Regions from separate parts of the Streptomyces sp. NPDC051105 genome, predicted to be linked through region 2. Evidence: riboswitches for the same ligand, from Rfam matches in the RefSeq annotation. Region 2 holds a riboswitch; each other region holds the start of a gene.
What was found. A riboswitch is a leader RNA that binds a small molecule or an ion and turns the genes downstream of it on or off. The one in region 2 is predicted to bind S-adenosylmethionine.

Region 1: linked by a shared signal. The riboswitch ahead of AB0N16_RS04285 (amino acid ABC transporter permease) and the one ahead of AB0N16_RS35965 (hypothetical protein) in region 2 are both predicted to bind S-adenosylmethionine.
Region 3: linked by a shared signal. The riboswitch ahead of AB0N16_RS10945 (aminotransferase class V-fold PLP-dependent enzyme) and the one ahead of AB0N16_RS35965 (hypothetical protein) in region 2 are both predicted to bind S-adenosylmethionine.

The regions. Positions count from the first base shown of each region.
Region 1 is NZ_JBFBBR010000002.1:58,488-63,236, reverse strand. Features, by position in the region: gene AB0N16_RS04290 (amino acid ABC transporter ATP-binding protein) at 39-821, opposite strand; gene AB0N16_RS04285 (amino acid ABC transporter permease) at 818-1,798, opposite strand; SAM riboswitch class IV at 2,189-2,312, opposite strand; gene AB0N16_RS04280 (glutathione S-transferase C-terminal domain-containing protein) at 2,390-3,262, opposite strand; gene AB0N16_RS04275 (hypothetical protein) at 3,391-3,537, opposite strand; gene AB0N16_RS04270 (hypothetical protein) at 3,698-3,955, shown strand; gene AB0N16_RS04265 (hypothetical protein) at 4,097-4,749, shown strand, end outside.
Region 2 is NZ_JBFBBR010000020.1:51,831-56,579, forward strand. Features, by position in the region: gene AB0N16_RS35960 (ATP-binding cassette domain-containing protein) at 1-710, opposite strand, end outside; SAM riboswitch class IV at 1,244-1,352, shown strand; gene AB0N16_RS35965 (hypothetical protein) at 1,611-1,841, shown strand; gene AB0N16_RS35970 (ABC transporter substrate-binding protein) at 1,908-3,260, shown strand; gene AB0N16_RS35975 (ABC transporter permease) at 3,257-4,339, shown strand; gene AB0N16_RS35980 (ABC transporter permease) at 4,343-4,749, shown strand, end outside.
Region 3 is NZ_JBFBBR010000004.1:27,116-31,864, forward strand. Features, by position in the region: gene AB0N16_RS10930 (rhomboid family intramembrane serine protease) at 1-263, shown strand, start outside; gene AB0N16_RS10935 (Lrp/AsnC ligand binding domain-containing protein) at 260-541, shown strand; gene AB0N16_RS10940 (hypothetical protein) at 580-1,245, opposite strand; gene AB0N16_RS10945 (aminotransferase class V-fold PLP-dependent enzyme) at 1,387-2,751, opposite strand; SAM riboswitch class IV at 2,912-3,028, opposite strand; gene trpD (anthranilate phosphoribosyltransferase) at 3,302-4,366, opposite strand; gene AB0N16_RS10955 (cytochrome bc complex cytochrome b subunit) at 4,499-4,749, opposite strand, start outside.

The DNA.
Region 1 (4,749 bases), on a different contig from region 2:
TGAAAGGGAGGTGGTTCCAGTGAGAAAAGGGGGGTGTTTCAGAGGACCTTGCGGAGGAAGTCCCGGGTCCGTTCGTGCCGCGGATTGTCGAGGACCTCGGCGGGCGGGCCCTGTTCGACGATCTTTCCGCCGTCGATGAAGACGATCCGGTCGGCGACCTCACGAGCGAAGCCGATCTCGTGGGTGACGATCACCAGGGTGGTGCCGCCGGAGGCCAGGTCCTTGATGACGGCGAGGACCTCGCCGACCAGCTCGGGGTCGAGCGCGGAGGTCGGTTCGTCGAAGAGGATGATCCCGGGGCGCAGCGCGAGGGCGCGGGCGATGGCGACGCGCTGCTGCTGGCCGCCCGACAGCTGCCGTGGGTAGGCGCCGACGCGCTCGCCGAGGCCGACCCGTTCGAGGAGTTCCTTGGCCAGCTGCTGGGCCTCGGTCCTGGTCAGCTTTCCGGTGGCGACGGGGGCGGCCGCGACGTTGTCGAGGACCGTCAGGTGCGGGAACAGGTTGAAGTTCTGGAAGACGAAGCCGATCCGGCTGCGTTGGGCCAGGATGGCGCGTTCGGTCAGCTCCTTGAGCCGGTCGCCGTGGCGCTTCACGCCGACCAGTTCGCCGCCGACGCTGACGTAGCCGGTCTCTGGCTTCTCCAGATGGTTGATCACCCTCAGCAGCGTGGACTTGCCGGAGCCGGACGGGCCGAGGATGACGGTGACCTCGCCGGGGCGGACGGTCAGGTCGACGCCGTCGAGGACGCGGTGGGCGCCGTACGACTTGTGGACGTCGTGGATCTCCAGGGCGGCGGGCGCGATGTCCGGTGCGGTGGTCATGCGGCGGCCTCCCGGCGTATCCGTGCCCGCAGGTCGCCGAGGCCGGTGCGGAGTTTCTGGAGTGGGGTCGGCGGCAGCGTGCGGGTGGCGCCGCGGGCGAAGTACCGCTCGACGTAGAACTGGACGACGGAGACGGCGCTGGTCAGGATCAGATACCAGACGGTGGCCACGAGCAGCAGCGGCACGATGTCGCCGGGATAGGTGCTGCCCATGGACTGCACCGAGCCGAAGAGGTCGAGCAGCGAGACGTAGAACACCAGGGACGTGCCCTTGATCAGCCCGATGAGCTGGTTGACGTAGTTCGGCACGATGGAGCGCAGGGCCTGCGGGAAGACGATCCGGGTGAACTGGTAGCTCTTGGGCAGGCCGAGTGCGGCGGCCGCCTCGTGCTGGCCCTGGTCGACGCTGAGGATGCCGCCGCGTACCACCTCGGCCGCGTAGGCCGCCTCGTTGAGGCTGAGGCCGACCACGGCGACCACCATGTCGGTGGCGAGTTTCGTCTCGTCGAACCTGACGAAGGACGGGCCGAAGGGCACGCCGAGGCTCAACGTCTGGTATAGCGCCGAGAAGTTGTAGAGGAAGATCAGCAGGACGATCAGCGGGATCGAGCGGAACAGCCAGGTGTAGGTCCAGCTCACCGCCCGCAGCACGGGGCTGCCGGAGAGCCGGGCGACGGCCAGCACGACTCCGCTGAGGAGGCCCAGCACGGCGCTGAGCGCGGCTACTTCGAGGGTGATGACGAGCCCGTCGAGGATGGTGGGCCGCAGGAACCAGTAGCGGAACCGGTCCCACTGGTAGAAGGGGTTGGTGGCCAGTCCGTGCGCGAACTGCGCGACGACCACCAGGACGACGGCCGTGGCGATCCACCGGCCGGGGCGGCGCAGCGGCTGAACTCGCTGCGCGGTAGCAGGTTTTGATGCTTCATCAGTGGGCGGCGGTGCCTCGGCGAGGGACACGGTGCCTGGGGGTTCGGTCATGGCGGGCTCCGGCGGAGTCGGTCACCCCCGGGTCCCACGGCCGGGACCGCGCGACCGGGCCGCATGCGGGCGGGCGGCACGGTGCGCGGGGGCGCGCGGGGCAGGGGGGCTGGGCGGACGGCGGCACACCGGGCGGCCGGTGTTTCGACGGGGACGCTGAGGCGCGAAGCTGCGGGAAGCCGGCGGAAAGCCTGGTCAGACCCGACAGCGGGCACAGCCCGGTGCGGTACACGCGCTACACAGGGCGCTGTTGACACGGAGCAGGTCGACGGCACGGTCGGCGACGAGCGGGCTCGAATACGGGCGTACGCAGCCCGAGGTGCGGCGCTGGGCCGTCCTGGAGACTGCGTACATGTCCGTCACCTGTCACTGTCGTGCTGGCCCCGGGGGGCCTCGCGCTTACCGAATCGTCGCTTGCCGAAACGTCATCGGTCCGGTCGTCACCTGGGGCACCCCACCGCGATGCGAGGGTTGCCGGTCAGCAAGCCAGGGCTTGACGCTGACGCTCTTGACCGTTCTGGTCCGTAAGTAACGCAGTTGCCCGAACGAATGTCAACGCCTGTCCAAGTGGCGAAACGGTTCGGGCCGCTCTCACCTGCGCGGAAGGCCGGGAGCGTCCGCCGCGTGGCCCGCCCAGTCCAGGATCTGGACGGCCGCGCCGGCGGCTTCCAGGCCCTGGCAACGGCCGTGGTGGCGGCGGGCGATGCCGTCGAGGTCGAGGTGGGCGCCGAAGGCCGGGTGGGCGGCCAGCCGGCGGGCGTAGGCCCACAGCTCCGGGTGGCCGGCGACGGCGTGCACGGCGGAGGCGTCCAGGTGGTTGCGGTGCACGGTGTCGAGTTGCACCAGGGTCACCCACAACTCGACGTCAGCCGCGGTGAGTTGCCCACCGACCAGAAACTCCGCGCCGGTCAGCCGGCGCTCCAGCTCATCCAGGGCGGCGAGCAGCACCTCCAGCGCCTCCGGGTCGCCGCCCGCTCGGCCGGCGTGCTGTGCCGCCTGCTCGATGTCCTCGGCGCACAGCCGCTCGACGGCCTCGATCTCGGCCTCGGCACCGCACGGGTACAGCCGGGTGACGCCGTCGCCGAAGTGACGGTCCAGGTCGCGCAGGATGTCCCGGCCGTGGGTGCTGACGATGCGGCCGGACCAGTCGTCGCTGAGCACGGGTGCGAGGGCCGGTCCCGAGTAGTGGTGGGCGCTCGCCTCGTACAGCGGGCGCAGGGCCGTGTGGCTGCCGTCCGGACCGTCCGGGACGGCGGGCAGATAGGTGACCGGACAACAGTCGTCGAGGGCCAGCAGGCTGTGGCCGACGGCGATGCGGAGGCCGTCGGGACAGGCGGTGGCGAGGTGGAGCCGGTAGCGGCGCGGCACGGCGTAGTGGCCGCTGCGCGCGTCCCGGCCGATGCGCCCCCGGAAGGCGGGGGTGGTCCGGACGGACGGGAGGGCGGCGAACGGAGTGATGGACATGCGTCTCCCCAGGGGTGCGGACGCGCGGACGTACGCGCGGCGGAAGCGTTCGTCGGTGGTGGGCGTTCGGCGGATGCGGCCGCCGGCGGGCACTCAGCCGGTACGGCTGGTACGGCCGGGAGCGGGGGTCAGCCGGTGCGGCTGATGGCGCTGCGGCTGATGGCGCTGCACACACGCAGCAGGTCGATGTGCAGGCGGGAGGTGAGCAGCGGGACGGGGCAGGGCGTACGGCTCTCTCGGCGCTGTCTGCCGGTGACCGTGCGCAGCCGACCCATCTTTCCCTACCTTTTCACTAGGATTCCCACCTGGAGTGTCGATCGGCCTCCGCGCGCCGTCAAGGGGGCGTCCACGCCTGGGACACCCGGCCCCGGCTTGCCGCCGGGCGGGAGCGGCTGTCCGCTGGAGACGCAGGCCGAGTGACAGGAGCCGGATGCGATGAGCGAGCCCCCGGGTCCCGGGCCGGTGCCCGGTGCCGTGCCGGAGACCTTCGCGTTCGGCTGCGGGCGGTGCGGCGAGGCCTGGGAGGCGACCTTCCAGGCGGTGTTTTTCACCGACCCGATCGCCGACCCGGACCTGCGGAGCACCCAGGAGTACGTGGACGAGGCCGGCCGGGCGGTGCGGTCGCCGCTCACCGACGCGGTGTGCCCGCGCTGCGGCAGCCGGAGGGTGCGGATCACGACTCCCGGATCATGACGCTCACCCGAACGACACGCGCGGGTGGTCGGCTGTCGTGCCGGATGGTGGCGTGGGGGACGTACCGCCGTCGTCCGCGGAGGGACGCAGCACCGCTGCCCCCGCGGAGTGACGTACCGCGTTCCCGAGGAGGCAGTCGCGATGATCCGTCCGTCCCGACCCGTGCGTGTTCTCGCCTCGGCCTTGGTGGCGGGGGTCCTGCTCGCCACGGCGGCCTGCACGGACGAGAGTGGCGGCCCCGAGGCCGTGTCCGTCTCGCCGGCCGGGGAGCGCTCCCCCGTGTCCCCGTCGGCGACCCCCGCCCTCACCGGGGCGGGCGCGCAGGCCGCGCTGATCACACCGGCCGACATCGAGGACAACTGGCAGCTGGCCACCGACGCGGCGACCTGGCGCAACTCGATGCTGGTCGGCAAGGTCGACGTGGCCGACTTCCTCACCGCCAAGTCCGACGCCGCGGACTGCCAGCGCCTCCTCGACGGCCTGTACTCCGACAGCCTCCTCGGCCGCGCCTCCGGCGCCTCCGGGCTGCGCGGGTTCACCTCGGAGGACGCCCGGATGCTGTACCAGGCCGGCGACTACGGCTCGGCGAACCTGGACGCCACGCTGGCCTGGCTGAACACGCTGCCGGACAAGTGCGACCAGTTCACGGCCACCGGCAAGGACGGCGGCAAGCGGACCGTGCAGGTGGTCTCGGCGAAGGTGCCGAAGTCGGGCGACGCGCGCGCTGCCCTGACGGTGACCGTCCAGGGCAACGCCAACGGCCAGTCCGCCACCTACACCACGGACGTGGCGGT
Region 2 (4,749 bases):
AGGACGTCCCGCAGCCGCGCCGGATCCTGCGTGGCCACCGTCACGGTGTCACCGCCCGCCTCGCGGATCAGATCCCCCACGGTGGTGTCGGCCAGCAGTCGCCCACGGCCCACGATGATCAGGTGGTCGGCCACCAGAGCCATCTCGCTCATCAGGTGCGAGGACACGAACACCGTCCGGCCCTCTTCGGCGAGGGCCTTGAGCAGGGTGCGGATCCAGAGCACGCCCTCCGGGTCCAGGCCGTTGACCGGCTCGTCCAGCATCACCGTCTGCGGATCGCCCAGCAGCGCCGCCGCGATGCCCAGCCGCTGACCCATCCCGAGGGAGAAGGCGCCGGCCCGCTTCTTCGCCACGCTGCCCAGCCCGGCCAGCTCGATGACCTCGTCGACCCGGCGGCGCGGAATGCCGTGGGTCAGCGCGAGGGCCCTGAGGTGGTGGTACGCCGAGCGGCCCGGGTGGATCGACTTCGCCTCCAGCAGGGCGCCGACCTCCTGGAGCGGTGCCTGGTGACGGGCGTAGGGGTGGCCGTTCACGGTGACGGTGCCGCTCGTCGGGGCGTCGAGGCCGACGATCATGCGCATGGTCGTGGACTTGCCGGCGCCGTTGGGCCCCAGGAAGCCGGTCACCGTACCCGGCTTCACGACGAAGTCCAGGCTGTCGACCGCCGTCTTCTCGCCGTACCTCTTGGTCAATTGCCGTGCGTCGATCATGCGCGTGTCTTTCTGTCGGCCTCCGGCGCCACTCGTTTCCGACGCCGCACGCCAACGCTAGGCGCCGGATCACCCCGATCCCGTGGTACCGGGAGGCTGACGTGGGCCGAGCGGGTGGTACCTCGGTACCACGCGACTACCTGGGTGCCTTCCGCGCCCGTCGCGCCACGGCCATCGCCCACGGCCGGCCGCACCGCCCGCCGCTGCCGCGCGGCCCGCCCGCGACGTACGACGCCCGCGCCCGCGTCACCGACACTGACGTCACCGGGCCGCGGCGGTGGGCGCCCCGGCCGGCGTGGGCGTCAGCGAGCCCAGATGGTTGAGTGCCGCCTTGCCGAGGCTGTATGCGGCCATGCTGGCGGTCGGTACGGAACGGATCCGGCGGTCACCCCGCCGCACTTCACCTCGAGACAGGCCCGCTCCGCCGGTGCGCCGTACCGCCGGATTCCCACGCCTGCCTCGCCGTTCAGCCCGGTCTCCACGCGCCCGGACTGTCTTGACGCCGTAAGAACAGCCGATCTACGGTGAGCGCGAGCCACGAGTTCCGGTGTCAAGCCCTGGCTGGCCGGACGGCAACCCTCGACGCAGTGGGGTGCCCCAGGTGACGGCTCGGCGGAACTCTTCTTTCTGCAAGTGCGCTCACATCGGCCGCGAGGCGGCCCGGAACCCGGGGGGACGGCATGGCGAGAGCCGTGATGCTGTGCTCCCGGCTCCATGTCGACCTGCTGCTGGTGTCCAGCTGTCTGTGTCAGGGCTGATCACGCCCTCCGTCGGCCGGCCGTGCTGCCGTCCGCCGGTGTAACCCCTCTCCCGCTTTCTCTCACACGACCTCGCATGCCATGGCACAGCCCCGTGCCATGGCTGCCTCACGCACCCCTGATGCGGAAGTAGAGACTCCTGATGGCACTTCACAGCGGCCCGGCGCCGAGCAGACCCCTGCGCTCCGGCCTCGGCGCGCTCTCCCTCGGCACCGCTTTCCTGGTCGCCCTGACGGGCTGCACCAGCAGCAAGGACGGCAGCACCGCGAGCTCCGCCGCGGCGATCACCGTCGGTACGACCGACCAGGTCACCAGCCTCGACCCGGCGGGCTCGTGGGACGCGGGCTCCGGCACGATCGAGAGCGAGGTCTAGGCGACCCTGCTCAGCCAGCAGAACGGCTCCGCGAAGGTCTCCCCGGACCTGGCCACCGGGATCAAGCTGACCGGGCCCAAGGAGTACACGGTCACGCTCCAGAAGGGCCTGAAGTTCGCCAACGGTCACGAACTCACCTCCTCGGACGTCAAGTTCAGCTTCGAGCGGGACCTGAAGATCGCCGACGAGAACGGCCCGTCGTCGCTGCTGTACAACCTCGCCTCGGTCGCCGCCCCGGACCCGGCCACGGTCGTCTTCACCCTCAAGTCGGCCGACGACACGCTGTTCCCGCAGGTGCTGTCCACGGCCGCCGGCTACGTCGTGGACGAGCAGGTGTTCCCCGCGGACAAGATCCTCGACGACAAGTCGATCGTCACGGCCGAGCCGTGGAACGGGCCGTACGGCATCAAGAGCTACGACAAGAACTCGCTGGTGTCCTTCACCGCCAACGCGGAGTACAAGGGCCGACTGGGGGCGCCGAAGACGAAGAACGTCCAGCTCAAGTACTACACGGACGCCGGCAACCTGAAGCTCGACGTCCAGCAGGGCACCATCGACGCCGTCTACCGCACCCTCACCACCGCCGACCTGGACGACCTCGGCAGGCAGAAGGGCGTCAAGGTCCACACCGGCTCCGGCAACGGCATCCGCTACATCGTCTTCGACCTCGCCACCCAGCCGTACGGCACCAGGACGAAGAACGCCGACGCGAAGAAGGCCCTCGCCGTCCGGCAGGCGGTCGCGGACTCCGTCGACCGGTCCCAACTCGCCCAGCAGGTCTACAAGAACACCTACCAGCCGCTCTACAGCTCCGTCCCGGACGGCCTGACCGGCGCCACCCCCTCCTTCAAGTCGCGCTATGGCGACAAGCAGGGCGGCCCCGACAAGGCCGCGGCGGCGGCCCGGCTGAAGGCCGCGAAGGTGACCACCCCGGTGACGCTCAACCTGCAGTACAACAGCGACCATTACGGCTCGTCGTCGGCCGACGAGTACGCGCTGGTCAAGACCCAGCTGGAAGCCACCGGGCTCTTCAAGGTGAACCTCCAGTCGACCGAGTGGACCCAGTACGGCAAGGACCGCGTCAAGCACCTCTACCCGCTCTACCAGCTCGGCTGGTACGCCGACTACCTCGACGCCGACAACTACCTCTCGCCCTTCTACTCGGCCAACAGCTGGGTCGCCAACGGCTACGACGACCCCGCCGTGCGCGCGCTGATCAAGAAGGAGGAGACCGAGACGGACGCCACGAAGCGGACCGGGCTCCTGAAGCAGACGCAGGACAGGGCCGCCGCCCAGGTGCCGCTGCTGCCGCTGCTCCAGGGCTCCACCGCCATCGTCACCCGCAGCGACGTCAGCGGTGTGCCGGCCGAGCTGGACGCGACGTACCAGTTCCGCTGGGCGGGGCTCTCGAAGAAGTGAGCACTCTGACGCAGGAGACCCCCGGCGCCGTCGCCACCCCGGCCGACGGCGCCGCCGGGTACGGGTTCGCCCGCTACCTGGTGGTCCGCTTCCTCCTCATCATCCCCACCGTACTGATCCTGGTCAGTCTGGTCTTCTTCCTGATGCGGCTGACCGGCGACCCGATCAGCGCCGCCTTCGGCGACCGCCTCACCCCGGACCAGCTCCAGGCCAAGCTCCACCAGGCGGGCTATGACCGGCCGTTGCTCACCCAGTACCTGGACTACCTGCGCTCGCTGGCCACCGGTGACTTCGGCCGCACGGTCACCGACAACGAGCCGGTGACGCACGTCCTGGGCACGTACGGAGCCGCGACCGCCGAACTCGCCTGCTACGCACTGCTGGTGGCCCTGCTGATAGGCGTCCCGCTGGGCATGGTGGCGGCCGCCCACCGCGACCGGGCACCGGACGCGGTCCTGCGGCTCTTCGCGATCCTGACCTACGCCACGCCCGTGTTCTTCGTGGGTCTGCTGCTGAAGCTGGTCTTCGCGATCTGGCTCGGCTGGCTGCCCGCGTCGGGCCGGGCGAGCACCGGCGTCCAGCTCTTCCTCCAGGACCAGACCAGCACGACGGGCGTGTACCTGATCGACGCCCTGCGCAGCGGCGACGGCACGGCGATCGCCGACGTGCTCGAGCACGCCGTGCTGCCCGGGCTGGCCCTGGGCCTGCTCGTGGCCGGCGTCCTGCTCCGGCTGGTGCGCACGAACCTGATCGGCACGCTCTCCGCCGAGTACGTCGAGGCCGCCCGCTCCCGAGGCGTGGCCCCGCTCCGCCTGGTCACCCGGCACGCCACCCGGCCCGCGCTGATCCCCGTCGTCACGGTCCTGGGCCTCCAGGTCGCCGGGCTGCTCGGCGGGGCGGTGCTGACGGAGACGACCTTCGAGTGGAAGGGCCTCGGCTACGAGCTCGCCCACTACCTGACGGTCCGTGACTTCCCGGCGGTGCAGGGCATCGTGGCCCTGTTCGCCGTCGTCGTGGCGGTGACGAACTTCCTCGTCGACGTCGTCGCCGCGCTGATCGACCCGCGAGTGAGGTACTGAGTCATGGCACTGGTTCTGGCACGACGGCTGCCGCTACGGCTGCGGACGGGCGCGGGAGTGCAGCGGGCCACGCTGCTCACCGGCCTCGTCCTGACCGGGCTGTTCGTCCTCACCGCACTGCTGGGGCCGTTGCTCGCCCCACACGGCTACGCCCAACTCCGCGACAGTGCGGGCCTGTTCGGCTCCCAGCAGCATCCGAGCGGCGCCCATCCACTGGGCACCACCATCGCCGGGTACGACGTCCTGTCCCGGACGGTCTGGGGCGCGCGGACCGCGCTGCTGATCATCGTCGCCGCGTTGCTGCTGTCGGTGGGGCCGGGCACCGTGCTCGGCCTGCTCTCCGGCTATCTCGGGGGCAGGCTGGACCGGCTCCTTGTGGGGCTGGCCGACGCGCTGTACGCGTTTCCGCC
Region 3 (4,749 bases), on a different contig from region 2:
TGTTCCCCAGCGCCCGCGTGACCAGTCTTCTGCCGTTCCTCTTCTTCCTTCCGCTCCGGTTGCCGGCCTGGGTGGTGCTGCCCTTCTGGGCCGCCCTGCAGTGGCTCGCCCTGGACCAGGCCCCCTCCGGCCCCGGCGTGGCCTACCTCGCCCACCTGGTCGGCTTCGGACTCGGCCTCGGCTACGCGTGGGTGCGGTACGGCCGTGGGACTAAAGTGAAGGCCGCCCCAGCTCCGGCACCCGAGGGAGAGAACCAGCCGTGATCACCGCGATCGTCCTCATCAAGACCAGCGTGGACCGGATCCCCGAGATCGCGGAACAGATCGCCGCGCTGGACAGCGTCAGCGAGGTCTTCTCCGTCACCGGTACCTACGACCTGATCGCCATGGTCCGGGTGAAGCAGCACGAGGACCTCGCCGAGGTCATCCCCGGCTCCATCAGCAAGATCCCCGGCGTGGAGGGCACGGACACGCACGTCGCGTTCCGCACGTACTCCCAGCACGACCTGGAGGCGGCCTTCGCCATCGGCCTGGACAGCTGAACCGAGCGGTTCGGCTGTCCAGGCCAGGCCGGGCGGCGTCAGTGCCGCAGGGCCGGTGAGCCGACGGGCGCACGGCGTCCGGCACTGCGGCAGGCCGAGACGCCCACGGCGAGCAGCCAGTAGCTGAGGATCGCTCCCATCAGGGCGGTGGTGCCCCAGCCGTTCGCCGCGTAGAAGTGCGCGGGGTCGTCGCCGAAGAACACGGACGGCACGAAGGCCAGGTTGACTCCTGCCAGGACGTAGGCGGACCGGGCGGTCCAGCGTGGCAGCAGGCGGGTACGGGAGATCCCGTGACCCACCGCGGCCAGGAAGAGGGCGAGCATCAGGCGGCTGATCGACCCATACAGGATGTAGGTGCCGCTGACCGCGATGGTCGGGTCGATCGGACGGTCCGCGGCGATGACCGCGCCGCCTTCCAGTCCGCTGGAGACCAGCGTGATCGTCGCGTACACCAGTCCGGTCGCCTGGGCCATCGAGCCGATCCATTCACTGGCCGGGTCGACCCGCTTGACCAGTTCACGGAAGGCCGTCACGAACACGACCACGAACGCCAGCCCGACGATCCCGACCAGCAGCCTGGCCAGGACGTTCGAGTCCGGCGGCGGACCGGAGTAGACGAAGTACAGCGGTACCTCGACGATGAAGGCGGCCGCCGCGGTGAGGGAGGCGAGGCCCGTCAGGCGCCTCGCGACGGTTTCGTTCATGGGTGTGCCCCCCGGTTCCCTGTGTCGGATTCCCCGTCGGCCCGTTGCCGACTACATGAATCCTGGCGTTCACGACGCTTCTCGTCGCTGGGCCTGGACACCGGATCGGGGGGTGGTCCTGCCGGCACCCCTGCGGGTGGGTCAGCTCACCGCCGGGACACAGCGGCCGTCCTCCGTGCGGTACGACCACTTCGCGCCGTCGGTCACCAGTTCCCGCACCGCGTCGACGAAGCGCTCCACGTGCTCGTCCGGCGTGCCCGCCCCGAAGCTCACCCGGATGGCGTTGAGGGACTTCTCGCCCGGTGCCGCCTCCGGCGCCCCGCACTCGCCCTGGGTCTGCGGGTCGGAGCCCAGCAGGGTCCTGACCAGCGGGTGGGCGCAGAAGAGGCCGTCGCGGACGCCGATGCCGTACTCGGCGGAGAGGGCGGCGGCGAAGTGGGAGCTGTTCCAGCCGTCCACCACGAAGCTGATCACGCCGACGCGGGGGGCGTCGTCGCCGAAGAGGGAGAGGACCCGGACCTCGGGGACCTCGGCCAGCCCCGCCCGCACCTTCTCGATCAGGTGCCGCTCGCGGGCGACCAGCGTGTCGAAGCCGGCCTCGGTGAGTGCCTTGCAGGCGGAGGCGATGGAGTAGGCGCCGATGACGTTGGGCGAGCCCGCCTCGTGGCGCGCGGCGCTCTCGTGCCACTCCACGGCCACTCCCCCGTCCTCCCGCCGGGTGACCTTGCGGCTCGCGCCGCCGCCCGCGAGGTAGGGCTCGGCGGCCTGCAGCCAGTCGGCGCGGCCGGCCAGGACGCCGGAGCCGAAGGGGGCGTACAGCTTGTGGCCGGAGAAGGCGACCCAGTCGACGTCCAGGTCCCGGACGGACACGGGATGGTGCGGGGCCAGCTGGGCGGCGTCCAGGACGATCCGGGCGCCGTGCGCGTGCGCGGCGGCGGCCAGCTCGCGGACCGGCCACAGCTCGCCCGTGACGTTGGACGCGCCGGTGACGCAGACCAGGGCCGGGCCGTGGGGGTCGCGCTCGGCGAGGGCGCGTTCCAGGGTCTCGACGGCCTGCCGCGGGGTGCGGGGCGCGTTGAGGTAGGTGACCCGGGCGTCCTTCCAGGGGAGCAGGCTCGCGTGGTGCTCGGTCTCGAAGACGAAGACCTGGCAGTCGGCGGGGACGGCGGCGGCGAGCAGGTTGAGGGAGTCGGTGGTGGAGCGGGTGAAGATCAGCTGGTCGTCGGAGCGGCAGTCGAGGAACTCGGCGACGGTCTTCCGGGCGTTCTCGAAGAGGTCGGTCGACAGCTGGGAGAGGTAGCCGGCGCCGCGGTGGACGCTCCCGTAGTAGGGGGCGTACGCCGCCACGTCGTCCCAGACCCGCTGGAGGGCGGGGGCGCTGGCCGCGTAGTCGAGGGCGGCGTAGGTGACCTCGCCGCCGGTGACGAGCGGGACGGTGACATCCCGGCCCAGAACGGGCAGCCGGGCACAAACGGACTGGGCGGCGGCAGCGGTGGCGACAGACATGGCGAACTCCTGTGAGGGGTAAGCGAAATCGCCGGGCCGGACGGTACGTCGACGGCACGGGAAAGGTGAAAGGGGTACGCGGAGGCGGGGCTCGACGCCCTATCGCATTCGCTTGCTCACAGAAGGCTCCCTCGACGACCAGGACCCCTGGCGTACGAGGGGTCCGCGCTTGCCGTAGACCTCGCTGCCTACGACCTGGTCTTCACCCGGGGCACCCCGCCACGGACGGAGGGTTGCCGGACAGTCGGCCGGGGCCTCATGACTGTCACTCATGACCTGGAAAGAAACCTAAGTGAAGTGATCGCCGACGCGCAACTCCTGTCCGGATGACGGAACACCGCCAGGGTCCGAAGCCGCTCCGGCACCGCCGGGAGGACCGTGTGCGGTCGCCCGCCGTTGCGGCGGAAGGCCGGCAAGGGGGAGCACCGCCGCCCACCTTCCTCTCCGCCGCAACGGCGAGCAGCCACGACGGCGCAGCTGGGGGTCCCCCCACGCCCTTGAGGCAGTGGGCGAGGTGCCGTACCGCGCCTCAGCCCGCCGACCGCGGCCCCTACCTGTTCGTCGCCGCCGCCCAGCGCTCCAGCGCCCGCTTGGCCGCGCCCGAGTCGATGGACTCCGCCGCCTTGTCCATGCCCGTCCGGAGCTGTTCGGCCAGCGTCCCCGTGCCGGGGTCCAGGGCCACCAGGGCCGCCGCCGAGTTCAGCAGGACCGCCTCGCGTACCGGGCCCGGCTCACCGTCCAGGAGGCGGCGGGCGACCTCCGCGTTGTACGACGGGTCGCCGCCGCGCAGCGCCTCCACGGGGACCAGGTCGATGCCGACGTCACGGGGGTCGAAGGTCTCCTCGGTGACCTTGCCGTCGCGGACGATCCAGACGTGGGACGTGGCGGTGGTCGTCAGCTCGTCGAGGCCGTCGTCGCCGCGGAAGACCAGGGAGGAGTTGCCGCGCTCCGCGAAGACGCCCGCGACGACCGGTGCCATGCGCGGGTCCGCGACGCCGACCGCCTGGGCCCGCACCTGCGCGGGGTTGGTCAGCGGCCCGAGGATGTTGAACACCGTGCGGATGCCCAACTGGCCGCGGGCCGCGCCCACATGGCGCAGCGCCGGGTGGAACTTGACGGCGAAGCAGAAGGTGATGCCGGCCTCCTCGGCGACCTCGGCGACCCGCTGCGGGGTCAGGTCGAGGTTGACGCCGAGCTTCTCCAGCACGTCCGAGGCGCCGGACGCGGAGGACGCCGCCCGGTTGCCGTGCTTGACGACCTTCGCCCCGGTGCCGGCCACCACCAGCGCCGACATCGTGGAGATGTTCACCGTCTTGGCGCCGTCACCGCCGGTGCCGACGATGTCGACCGTGCGGCCCGGTACCTCGATGACGTTGGCGTGCTCGTACATCGTGCGGACGAGACCGTTGATCTCCTCGACGGTCTCCCCCTTGGCCCTGAGGGCCACCACGAACCCGGCGATCTGCGCGTCCGTCGCCTGGCCGCGCATGATCTGGTCCATCGCCCAGGCCGTCGCGTCGGCGCTCTGGTCCTGGCCGTACAGCAACGCGTTCAGTACCTCGGGCCAGGAACAGCCCGCCGCGGTGTCGCCTCCAGCGGGGGTCACAGCGCTCATAAGGCCGCTCCTGCTCGTCGTACACGAAATGAAGGTTTCACGGCTTACCCTATCCAGCCCGGGACACGGCGAAGGGCCCCCGTCCGTACGTCGGACGGGGGCCCTTCGACCGTGGCGTGGCGACGCGGTCGATCAGTGGTGGCCGTGGCCGCTCGTGATCTCCTTGTACTCCTCGACGGTGGGCTTCGGGATCTGGTTGTCCTCGCCGTAGTAGGCGCTGCTCAGCTTGGCGCGGAGCTTCTCGGACCCCTTGATCTTGCGCTCGACACCGTTCTCGTCCACCGCCGCGCCGACCTGGGCCGGCTCGTACTGGTGGTGGGCCGTGAGGGTGTGCAGCTGCTCCTGGCTGAGCGGCTCGTGCACCTCGATGAACTCACCGTGCG